One region of the Ligilactobacillus animalis genome, then DNA from elsewhere that is predicted to be linked to it. Evidence: a T-box and tRNA genes for the amino acid it is inferred to sense, from the RefSeq annotation. Region 1 holds a T-box; the other holds one or more tRNA genes.

Region 1 (6,106 bases):
CTCATGGTGTGACGGGCGGTGTGTACAAGGCCCGGGAACGTATTCACCGCGGCATGCTGATCCGCGATTACTAGCGATTCCGACTTCATGTAGGCGAGTTGCAGCCTACAATCCGAACTGAGAACGGCTTTAAGAGATTTGCTAAACCTCGCGGTCTTGCGACTCGTTGTACCGTCCATTGTAGCACGTGTGTAGCCCAGGTCATAAGGGGCATGATGATTTGACGTCATCCCCACCTTCCTCCGGTTTGTCACCGGCAGTCTTGCTAGAGTGCCCAACTTAATGCTGGCAACTAACAATAAGGGTTGCGCTCGTTGCGGGACTTAACCCAACATCTCACGACACGAGCTGACGACAACCATGCACCACCTGTCATTCTGTCCCCGAAGGGAAAGTCCTATCTCTAGGATTGTCAGAAGATGTCAAGACCTGGTAAGGTTCTTCGCGTTGCTTCGAATTAAACCACATGCTCCACCGCTTGTGCGGGCCCCCGTCAATTCCTTTGAGTTTCAACCTTGCGGTCGTACTCCCCAGGCGGAATGCTTATTGCGTTAGCTGCAGCACTGAAGGGCGGAAACCCTCCAACACTTAGCATTCATCGTTTACGGCGTGGACTACCAGGGTATCTAATCCTGTTTGCTACCCACGCTTTCGAACCTCAGCGTCAGTTACAGACCAGAGAGCCGCTTTCGCCACTGGTGTTCTTCCATATATCTACGCATTTCACCGCTACACATGGAGTTCCACTCTCCTCTTCTGCACTCAAGTCTCCCAGTTTCCAATGCACTACTCCGGTTAAGCCGAAGGCTTTCACATCAGACTTAAAAGACCGCCTGCGTTCCCTTTACGCCCAATAAATCCGGATAACGCTTGCCACCTACGTATTACCGCGGCTGCTGGCACGTAGTTAGCCGTGGCTTTCTGGTTAGATACCGTCGAAACGTGAACAGTTACTCTCACGCACTTTCTTCTCTAACAACAGGGTTTTACGATCCGAAGACCTTCTTCACCCACGCGGCGTTGCTCCATCAGGCTTTCGCCCATTGTGGAAGATTCCCTACTGCTGCCTCCCGTAGGAGTTTGGGCCGTGTCTCAGTCCCAATGTGGCCGATCAACCTCTCAGTTCGGCTACGCATCATTGCCTTGGTAAGCCTTTACCTCACCAACTAGCTAATGCGCCGCGGGCCCATCCAAAAGTGGTAGCATAGCCACCTTTTACATAGTTACCATGCGGTAACTATGGTTATGCGGTATTAGCACCTGTTTCCAAGTGTTATCCCCCTCTTTTGGGCAGGTTGCCCACGTGTTACTCACCCGTTCGCCACTCAACTCTTTATCGGTGAGTGCAAGCACTCGGTGATAAAGAAGTTTCGTTCGACTTGCATGTATTAGGCACGCCGCCAGCGTTCATCCTGAGCCAGGATCAAACTCTCAATTTAAAGTTTGTGACTCTTTATTTTTACTAGCGAATTGACTTCGCAAAATGTTTATTTCTCTTATCACTTAGATAAGAGACCCTGCACATTTGCTTATCGAAACTTTGTTCAGTTTTCAAAGATCTACTCAACTTTTATTCATTCGCTTGAATAAAAATTCATTGATATGTCTTATTGACTTAATTATTATATCCAAACTTGCATCTCAATGTCAACAAGTTTTTTGAATTAATTTTTAAGCGATTTGAAATGTTTGATCACATCTCAACGACAAGAACTACTATACTCACTTTTGGCTTAAACGTCAACCCTACTTTTAAATTTTTTTGCATAAACTTTCACTTTCTACCGCTTAAAAAACGAACATAAATTATCACTAAATATTATTGTTCGTTTTTTACTCAATTAATCAGTATCTCTTTAACTAAAAAATAGTTTTTTACCCAGTAAAACACTTACATTTTCCGTGAAAAAATTTTTTCAAAAAAATCTGCAGACAAACCGTCTACAGATCCTTTAACAATTATTTAGTTACACGTGCCAAGAAATAACGCTTCTTGCCCCGACGTGCGATCACAAATTTTCCATCAAAGTTTTCTGCTGGATCGATCACCGCATCTAGATCTTGAACACGATCACCGTTGATATAGATCGCACCATTGGTTACATCTTCACGGGCTTGACGCTTAGATTTTTCGATCCCTGTGTCAACAAGCCATTCAACGATATTTTCCGGTTCAGAACTGATCTCAACTGTTGGCATATTCTTAAAACCTTGCTCGATCTCAGCTGCAGTCAAAGCTTTCACTTCACCTGAGAAGAGGGCCTTAGAGATATGTTCAGCCTGCACAACAGCTTCTTTTCCGTGAACAAATTCGGTCACTTCTTCGGCTAAGCGACGTTGAGCTTCACGCAATTCTGGATGTTCTTCAAGTTTCTTCGCTAATTCTGCGATCTGAGCTTCATCCAAGAAAGTAAAGTACTTCAAATATTTCACAACATCACGATCGTCTTGATTCAACCAGAATTGATAGAATTCATATGGTGTTGTTTTTTCTGCATCGAGCCACACTGCACCACCAGCTGTTTTACCAAATTTTGTCCCGTCAGCTTTCAACATCAATGGGATCGTCAAGGCAAATGCTTGAGTATCTGAGCCTTCCATTTTGTGGATCAGATCGATCCCAGCTGTGATATTGCCCCATTGATCAGCCCCACCGATCTGAAGTTGCACATCTTTTGTCTTCAATAAATGATGGAAATCGATTGCTTGCAAGATCTGGTACGTAAATTCAGTATAAGAGATACCTACTTCTAAACGGCTAGCAACGACTTCTTTGTTCAACATCGTGTTAACATTGAACAATTTACCGTAATCGCGCAAGAAATCTAATAAGCTGATCTCCTTTAACCAATCATAGTTATTAACGATCGTGATATTATCTTTACCGAAAAGAGCCTTCATTTGTCCGGTCAAGGCTTCTTCATTGTGGTGAACTTGTTCCATTGTTTGTAAAGTCCGTTCTGACTTCTTACCCGATGGATCACCGATCGAACCAGTCCCCCCACCGATCAAGATATGCGCACGATGACCAGCCATTTGGAATCGTTTCAACATCATAAATGGGATCAAGTGCCCAATATGCAAACTATCACCAGTCGGATCGACCCCACAGTAAACACCGATCGATTTTTTAGCTAATAATTCTTCCAGACCCGCTTCATCTGAAACTTGGTTGACAGCGCCCCGCCATTTTAATTCTTCTAAAATATTTTCCATTTAAGATCCTCCTTTTAATAAAAAAGTCCCCGATGAAAAATCATCAGGGACGAATTAATTTCCGCGTTACCACCCAGATTGCTACATAAATGTAACCAACTCTGTCATCGATATCGGAATGACCCGTTGTTGCTCCATAGTGTACTTCGCAAAAATCATATATACCACCTTCCAGCATCAGTGGCTCTCTGTGATAGGGATGAGATCTGCTACTATCTATTTCATCGCAAATAATAAAATATCTTGGTTGATTATAGCACAAAACTGGCTACTTACTCCAGAAAATTTATGCGTTAGTCTTCTTTTGCTGACATTCTGGGCAAATACCATACACATCATAGCGACTATTAACGATCTCGTAGTCACTTTGCGCCTGAGCCAGTTTTTCCAATTCTAAGTAAGTGTCATCAAAAATATCCTCGATCTTGCCACACTCTAAGCAGATCAAATGATAGTGGGGCTTAGCGAAATAATCATACCTCACATGTCCCGCACTATCCAAAGCCACTTCAGATACTAGGTCAGACTTCGCCAACAATTCGAGGGTATTATATACAGTCGCCAAACTCACCTTGATATCTTGCTTTTGCAGATATTGATGGATCATCGTGATCGATGGATGCTCATCTGAACACATCAGATATGCTAAGATCGCTTGGCGTTGTGGTGTTGATTTTATCCCGTGTTGCTTTAACTTTTGTGCTGAAGATACTAATAATGTTTGATCTTTCATTGGCTCCACCCACGCTATTATATATAGCCTGTCCTTTCTTGTTGACTTCTCACTTAGATGATACGCTATTTTTTCAAAAAAATCATCAAATACTTTTTCATGTCAAACATTTAGTATTTCAATGTGGTAAAAGAAGGAGCTGTAACTTAGCTATCAATAGTTTGAGTGACGCGGCCCAGCCATGATCAAATAAACTTGTTAAATGCCCGGACCATAGTAAGTTCAATTCGATCAGTAAAAGACATAGCGCAAAGCCTAAGATCAAATACTCACTCACATGCCCTGTTCGATAATAAAACAGGCGTTTACGCGCACTTTTCTTGAATTTAGAAAAAGGCCAAAACCAATGGATACTATTTTTGGAGAAACTATCTTCGATCAAATGCAAAAGATAGCCGATCAGTAGCCAAAATGGTAAGTGCATCGCTGCGGTCGCCAAATATGCTTTAGCAATAAATAAAGCCAACAAATAGACCCCTGCCGCAACAACTAATGAATGGGTCGCTCCACGATGGCCCAATGTTTTATTGGCTACTTTACTAACAACTTGACTCCGCTTACCGATAAATGACTTTGGATGGTCGATATCTGGTAAAACACTACCACAGACTAACGCCGCAGTATTGATAAATGTCACTTGATCGACTGCGGCTAGCATTGGCAAGCCTACAGCCAGTGAGACTGTTATATGTGTACGATATTGCATCGTTTTTCCTCAAATCTAACTAAATTGTCGTCACATACCGCAAAGTACTTCGCTCACCCTTAGTAACAACTTGTAATTGATATGGCAATTGCGCCTGTAATTCGGTAACGTGACTGATTATCCCGACCATGCGATTTTTCCCCTCGATCGTTTGCAAAGTTTCTAAAGCAACTCGCAAAGCTTCTTGATCGAGCGAACCAAAACCTTCATCGACAAATAACGCTTCAATCTCGATCCCTCCGCTCTTCTTTTGGATAACTTCTCCGAGTGCCAAAGCTAAGGCTAAAGCTGCTAGGAAACTTTCTCCGCCTGAAAGAGTGTGGACGCTACGTCTTTTGCCCGCATTATCATCGTAAATATCTAGTTCTAACCCCGTACTCGATGCTCCACGCCCAGTATCCTCATTTAAGCATAATTCATAGCGGCCATTAGTCAAATGGGCTAGGCGCGCATTGGCCGTTATTAAAACTTCCTTGAGATAGGTTTGTAAAATGTAGCGCTCAAAGCCCAATTTTTGTTCACCTTTACCTGTCACAACATCGACGAGCTCCTTTAACTGCCCTAACTGTGTAAATTCAGCTTGCTGTTGTTCAAAGAGCTTCTTTACCTGTTGATAGCATTTAGTATTGGAACTATATTTATGCTCTAGCTCAGCGACTGTTTGCTGTAACTTAGCTTCCGCCTGTTTTGCCTGCGATAATTCTTCGTTAGTTTGCTCCAAGTCAGGCTGTTTTTGACCAGCTACTTGTTTTGAAAGGATCTCGACCTGACCAGCGATAGAATCTAGCTCTTTTTGTTGCTCAGCTAAAGTTTGTTCTAAATGTCCAAGCTGAGCACTTTGGGATAACAATTCTTTTAATTCTGCTAACGTCATCCCTTTGGCAGCACAGGCCGCTTCTAAGTCGGCTTGTCTTTGAGCGATCACTTGTTGCAATTCTTGAGCTTGTTGCTTGGCTTCATTTAGCTTGGCCTCAGTTGCTACTAATGACTGCTCAGTTTGTTTTATATGTGCATTCAAGTCAGCCCAATGCGTTTCAAACTCAGCTATCTTCTGTTGCCAAATTCTCAACTGTGCCTTAGCTTGTTGTTCAGTCTGATACTCTACTGGCAACTGAGCTTGTTTTTCAGCCAATTGCGTCACCAATTTTTGCTTCTCAAGTTGGGCAGTTTGAGCTTGTTCATTTAACTCAGTCAACTTTGTCTGGGCTTGAGCGACCTTTTGTTCTAGGGTCGTCTTTTGTTCCTGCAAGCTCGCTGCTTCTTTTTCCTTATCTGTGAGTCCCCTTATCTCTTGGGTCAATTCGTGTTTAGTTTGGGTCAGTTCAACTTCTAAATGAGTTAACTCGCTTTGCTCTAAAGCAGGATATTTTTCAAAAAAATCCTGCATTTTCGTCTCAAATTCACGTTTCCGTTCAACATTTTCAGCGTTGATCTCATCTATTCGTGCCTGC
Region 2 (6,106 bases), 810 kb from region 1:
CGCGTTATTCCGGCATAGCTCAGTTGGTAGAGCACCTGACTGTTAATCAGGCTGTCGACGGTTCGAGTCCGCCTGCCGGAGTTGATTTTATATCATGGCCCGTTGGTCAAGTGGTTAAGACACCGCCCTTTCACGGCGGTAACATGGGTTCAAATCCCGTACGGGTCATCATTATTTCGCCGGTTTAGCTCAGTTGGTAGAGCATCGGTATCGTAAACCGAGGGTCACAGGTTCGAATCCTGCAACCGGCAGTAGGTTTTACACGGTAAGAGATCTAGGAAAATTCCTAGGTCTTTTTTTGTATTAAACGCACTTAAGTATCTGAATAACATGAGTTTTCTGAGAAAAATTCTTAAATATTTTAACTTGCTCAGACGAATTATTGGGAAGTAAGACATTTGAGAAAAAATGTTTGAAATTAAGTCAAATAGCGACTTTTATCCATTATTTTAACTATTTATGCAAAAAAACATGATATGATAATGTAATTATTCTCAGTTAGGGGGGATATTCAGTAAATTTATTCTAATATTGATTTGACGTATCATTTTTTGAAACTTATAATAGTACTGTTATACATTGCATTTTTCTTATTATTTGTTCAATGTATTGTAATTGTGTAACGAACAATTGATGTCTTTTGGCACTGTTTGGAGGAATTTAAATGACAGATAAAACACAGGAGCCCACGTTTCTAGGGCATCCACGCGGTTTATCAACGCTCTTTTTCACAGAAATGTGGGAAAGATTTAGTTACTATGGTATGCGTGCCATCTTACTTTACTATATGTATTATTCCGTCTCACAAGGCGGTCTTGGTTTTGATAAGACGACAGCAGCTTCAATTATGTCGATCTATGGTTCGCTTGTTTACTTATCCAGTGTGATCGGTGGCTTTGTCAGTGACCGTATCTGGGGCAGTCGGAAAACAGTCTTTGTCGGTGGGGTCTTGATCATGTTAGGGCATATCGTCTTAGCGACCCCATTTGGCAGAATGGCTCTCTTCTTATCGATTGCTTTGATCGTGATCGGGACGGGGCTACTTAAACCAAATGTTTCCGAAATGGTCGGTGGCTTATATGCTCCCGAAGATACAAGACGAGATTCAGGTTTTAGTATCTTTGTCTTTGGGATCAACATGGGGGCGTTCATCGCACCACTAACAGTTGGTTGGTTGGGACAACAAGTCAACTTCCACCTTGGTTTTTCATTGGCAGCGATCGGGATGTTCTTTGGTTTGATCCAATACTCGATCGATGGCCGGAAGTATCTTTCTAAAGAAAGCTTATATCCAACTGATCCACTTGAACCGGATGAATTGAAGAGTTTGGGTAAAAAGACGGCTGTTTGGACTGTCTTAGTTGCCTTGATCATTGCTTTGATGTTGCTCTTCAATATGTTTACGATCATGAACATCATCAACTTATTGACGATCTTTGCGGTATGTATTCCGGTTTACTACTTCGTTAAGATCTTGGCAAGTAACAAGATCGATAAAGTTGAACGTTCACGTGTGTTAGCCTATATTCCATTGTTCATCGCCTCTGTGCTTTTCTGGTCGATCGAAGAACAAGGCTCAGTTGTGTTAGCATTATTTGCCAATGAACAAACACGTCTATCATTATTTGGCTTTAACTTCCCATCAAGTTGGTTCCAAAGTATGAACCCACTTTTCATCATGTTATATGTTCCATTCTTTGCTAAATTATGGACTAAGTTAGGGAAAAAACAACCATCATCACCAATGAAGTTCTCCTTTGGTCTGTTCTTTGCTGGGGCTTCCTTTATCTGGATGATGTTACCAGGTCTTTTATTTGGAACTGATGCTAAGGTCAGTCCATTATGGTTGATCATGAGTTGGGCGTTAGTTATCATCGGGGAAATGTTGATCTCACCGATCGGCCTTTCCGTAACGACTAAATTAGCTCCGAAAGCTTTCCAAGCTCAAATGATGAGTATTTGGTTCTTAGGTGATGCGGTGGCCCAAGCCTTCAACGCACAGATCGTACGTCTCTACAATGAAGGAACTGAAGTAGTTTACTTTGGAACGATCGGGATCGTTACCGTAGTCTTTGGTGGATTACTTTTAGTTTTAACACCACGTATCAAAAAACTAATGGAAAACGTTAATTAACATTTGACTGTATCGCAGATCACTTCAGATCAGCGGTACAGTTTTTTTATTGGGGAATTAGTTTAAAGCTTTAAAAAGGGTCAGAAAAAAATTATTTAAAAAAGTTTTCAAAAAGTGTTGCATTTTGATCCTAAACAGGGTATTATAATTAAGTCGGATGCGTTAAGTCATCTGATATGAGATATGGAATACGGAAGGGTAGCGAAGTCTGGCTAAACGCGGCGGACTGTAAATCCGCTCCTTCGGGTTCGGTGGTTCGAATCCACTCCCTTCCACCATATTGGGCTATAGCCAAGCGGTAAGGCAACGGTTTTTGGTACCGTCATGCGCTGGTTCGAATCCAGCTAGCCCAATGACTGATAGGTCACGACTTACTTAGGTCGTGACCTTTTTTTTAATTTAAAAAAGCAGGTGAGCAAATGAAATTAGGATTTATCGGTGCCGGAAATATGGCACGGGCAATTATCAATGGTTGGTTAAGTCAAGGGCAAAAAGCAGAGATCTACTTGCACAGTGCTCGCAAAGCAAGTTATGAACCATATGCTAAAGAACATGGACTACACGCTTGTGCTAGCAATACCGAAGTCGTTTCAACGGCAGATATTATCTTCTTAGCGGTCAAGCCAATCGTGTTAGCTGAGGTCTTACATGAGATCAAAGCAACGGTACAAGAAAAAAAGCCGGTCATCGTTTCGATGGTGACGGGAGTGTCTATCGCAGAGATCGCTGACTTGCTAGGGCTGACACCTGAAGACTTAGAGATCATCCGTATCATGCCAAATGTCAATGCAGAGATCGCGGCTGGGATGACGGCTTTGAATGCAAGTCCTGCTGTGACGGAGACCAATTTTGCACGGATCAAGGGACTCTTTGAAATGATCGGTCAAACTGAGATCTTGCCCGAAAAAGATTTCAGTACCTTTGTTGCTTTAGCGGGTAGTTCGCCAGCTTATGTTTATTTCTTCATCGACGCAATGTCGCGCGCTGGGGTCAAATATGGCTTGAAAAAAGATCAAGCAACTAAGATCGCAGCCCAAGCAGTTTTGGGGAGTGCGCAAAAAGTTTTAGCCGATCAAAAGACACCAATGCAACTAGTCGATGACGTTTGTTCTCCTGGTGGAACGACGATCGCAGGCTTGCTTGCCATGGAAGAAGCTGGCTTTATGACGGCTGTGATCAAGGGCATGGATGCGACGATCAATAAAGATCAAGGAAAATAAGCGTTTAGGCTTGTAATTTTGGTCTATACCTATTACTATTAAGGTGTAATTAAAATAAGAAAGCGGGTTCAATTATGAGCAAAGTTATCAAGCATGCTGTTGTTTACACAGGAGAAAACAAGATAGATGACGCCTATATTCGATTTGATAAGCAGATCGAAGCGATCGGTCCGATGAGTGAATATCAAGTTTCACCAGCTGATCAAGAGGTGATCGATGTTGAAGGTAAGATCATCGTGCCAGGTTTTATCGATGTGCATAGTCACGGTGGCTATAATTTTGATGCCATGGATGGTAATGCCCAAGAATTGAGTGAAATGGTCGATGATATGGTCTATGAAGGTGTTACGACTTATTTTCCAACGACGATGACGCAATCACCGGAAAATATTGCGCATGCGATGACAGCGATCAAAGAAGCTGCAGCTAAGAATCCAGTTATCCAAGGTATCCATCTGGAAGGGCCTTTTGTCTCACCAGTTTTTAAGGGAGCACAACCAGAAGAATACATTCAAGCGCCAGATACAAAATTATTCGATCATTGGAACGAATTATCCGGTAATATGATCAAATTGGTGACTTATGCACCTGAGCATGAAACTTCGCCTGAATTTGAGCAATACTGTCTTGAACATGGAATCGTTCCTTCTGTCGGACATAGTAATGCGACGCGCGAACAGATGAAGCATTCCCGTGCCAGCCACGTGACGCATTTGTATAATGCCCAACGCGAATTCAAACATCGTGAACCAGGTGTGACGGGCCATGCTTTGTTAGAAGATAACATCTATTGTGAATTGATCGCTGACGGTTTCCATGTGTGCCCTGATATGATCAAGTTAGCCTATGAATTGAAGGGACCAGATAAGATAGAATTAGTCACTGATTCGATGCGTGCTAAGGGCATGCCTGAAGGAGTCTCTGAATTAGGTGGCCAAAAAGTTATCGTCAAAGACAAACAAGCTCGCCTTGAGAGTGGTAATTTGGCCGGAAGTGTTTTACAATATAAAGACGCTTTTGTAAATATTATGAAGTTTACCGGTTGTTCACTAGAAGACGCGATCAAGATGACTTCCTTAAATCAAGCTAAAGAATTTGGCTTGACGCAAAAAGGTGTGTTAGCAGTGGGTAAAGACGCTGATTTTAACGTCTTTGATCATGACCTTGATCTCGTTGAGACCTATAGTTTTGGATGCCGATTCAAAAAATAACCCTAAATATGGAAGGTGGTAGTCATGGGTTCACCAATTTACATTCAGATCCACAATAAAATCAAACAAGAGATCGAAGCCAATCGTTGGGCGGTCGGTGATCGGATCCCATCAGAGCGTGATCTGGCGGTGCAGTTTGGTGTCAGTCGCATGACCTTGCGCCAAGCGATCCAGACTTTAGTCGAAGAAGGGATCTTAGAGCGCCAGATCGGGTCGGGTACTTATGTAGCGCGCAAAAAAGTCCAAGAAAAGATGTCTGGGGTCACGAGTTTTACGGCGTTGACGGAAGCGCAAGGAAAAACTCCTTCCAGTAAGACGGTCTCTTATTTGGTGACTGCCCCTTCGCTCAGTGAAAGTGAGCATTTAAAATTAGGGCCTGACCAAAAAGTATTGCGGATGGAGCGGATCAGATATGCCGATGAAGTTCCGATCTGTTTTGAAGTGGCGACTTTACCGTATGATCTGATCAAAAATTATCAACGCAAGCAGATCACCAATTCACTTTATGGTACGTTGCAAGAAAATGGCTTGACGATCGGCCATGCGCAACAAACGGTCAGCTCGATGTTGGCTTCTGAAAAGATCGCTGAGTATCTCGAGTTAAAACGTGGTTCAGCGATCTTACGCCTACGTCAGATCACTAAATTAGGTGATGGTCGGCCTTTTGAATACGTTCGCACGCAGTATGCTGGTGAACGGTTTGAATTTTATCTAGAAAAATAAAAATAAGCGCCTCAAGCTCATTTGAACTTGGGGCGCTATTTATTAGGCTTTAAAAGAAAAACGCGGTTGTAATTTGCGATAAAGCAACCAGATGAGATAAAGGGTCAACAAGCGGTCGCAGTAGTCAGTACTGATCTGGACCAAAAAGATCGCCAGTGCTTGATGGACGCCTGCTCCACTTAGGATCTGAACGAACATGCTTGAACCAGAGCTAGTGATCCCATTAAATAAAAAATAGGTGATCGCAGTACTAGCTAAAGTTCCTGGTAAGGAGATCAAGAGAGCGGCCAAAAAAAGTTGCCAAATTTTAGTGGGAGTACGATATTTGAAGATAAACCCAACTATCAGACCGATCAGCAATTGGATCGGTGAATAATATATAGAAAAAACATCAGTCGTCATTCCAACTAATAATGCCGTACTGCCCCCAACTAGTAGACCCGCAGTTGGGCCGAGCAAGGCGGCACATAACATAGTCCCTAACGTGTCGAGATAAAGTGGTAGGTGTAAAAACAGCGCTAAGTTACTCCCAATGATATTCAAAGTGATCCCTAAGGCACATAGGGTGAGGTACCGTGGAGTTGATCTTTTAGGCATGTGGCACCTCCAAATCAGCGATCTGAGGTAGTGTTTGTTCCAGCATATCAGGATCTAAGCCACAGGCACGGCTTAAAAATAATTTCATAGCTGCTAAAGCATTTACTTGAGTCAATACGAAACTGTTAGCTGGAGCTTGCCAAAAGTTTTTTTCATCAACGATACTTTGTCCCAGTGCAAGCCCAGTTGTTGCGATCTTAGTGTGAGCCGCAAAGCCTTGG

Evidence for each region. The T-box of region 1 lies ahead of tyrS (tyrosine--tRNA ligase). A T-box ahead of a tRNA ligase gene usually reads a tRNA of that ligase, here a tRNA-Tyr.
Region 2: it has a tRNA-Tyr gene. The T-box ahead of tyrS (tyrosine--tRNA ligase) is inferred to sense a tRNA for this amino acid. The anticodon was not compared.

The regions. Positions count from the first base shown of each region.
Region 1 is NZ_CP047141.1:1,460,903-1,467,008, forward strand. It holds rRNA gene GSR62_RS07220 (16S ribosomal RNA) at 1-1,439, opposite strand, end outside; gene tyrS (tyrosine--tRNA ligase) at 1,960-3,216, opposite strand; T-box leader at 3,259-3,450, opposite strand; gene GSR62_RS07230 (Fur family transcriptional regulator) at 3,503-3,949, opposite strand; gene GSR62_RS07235 (metal-dependent hydrolase) at 4,068-4,655, opposite strand; gene GSR62_RS07240 (AAA family ATPase) at 4,675-6,106, opposite strand, start outside.
Region 2 is NZ_CP047141.1:360,252-366,357, forward strand. It holds rRNA gene rrf (5S ribosomal RNA) at 1-3, shown strand, start outside; tRNA gene GSR62_RS01665 (tRNA-Asn) at 9-81, shown strand; tRNA gene GSR62_RS01670 (tRNA-Glu) at 97-168, shown strand; tRNA gene GSR62_RS01675 (tRNA-Thr) at 179-251, shown strand; gene GSR62_RS01680 (peptide MFS transporter) at 665-2,134, shown strand; tRNA gene GSR62_RS01685 (tRNA-Tyr) at 2,327-2,412, shown strand; tRNA gene GSR62_RS01690 (tRNA-Gln) at 2,416-2,487, shown strand; gene proC (pyrroline-5-carboxylate reductase) at 2,554-3,354, shown strand; gene nagA (N-acetylglucosamine-6-phosphate deacetylase) at 3,429-4,565, shown strand; gene GSR62_RS01705 (GntR family transcriptional regulator) at 4,590-5,288, shown strand; gene GSR62_RS01710 (ECF transporter S component) at 5,331-5,885, opposite strand; gene GSR62_RS01715 (nucleoside hydrolase) at 5,878-6,106, opposite strand, start outside.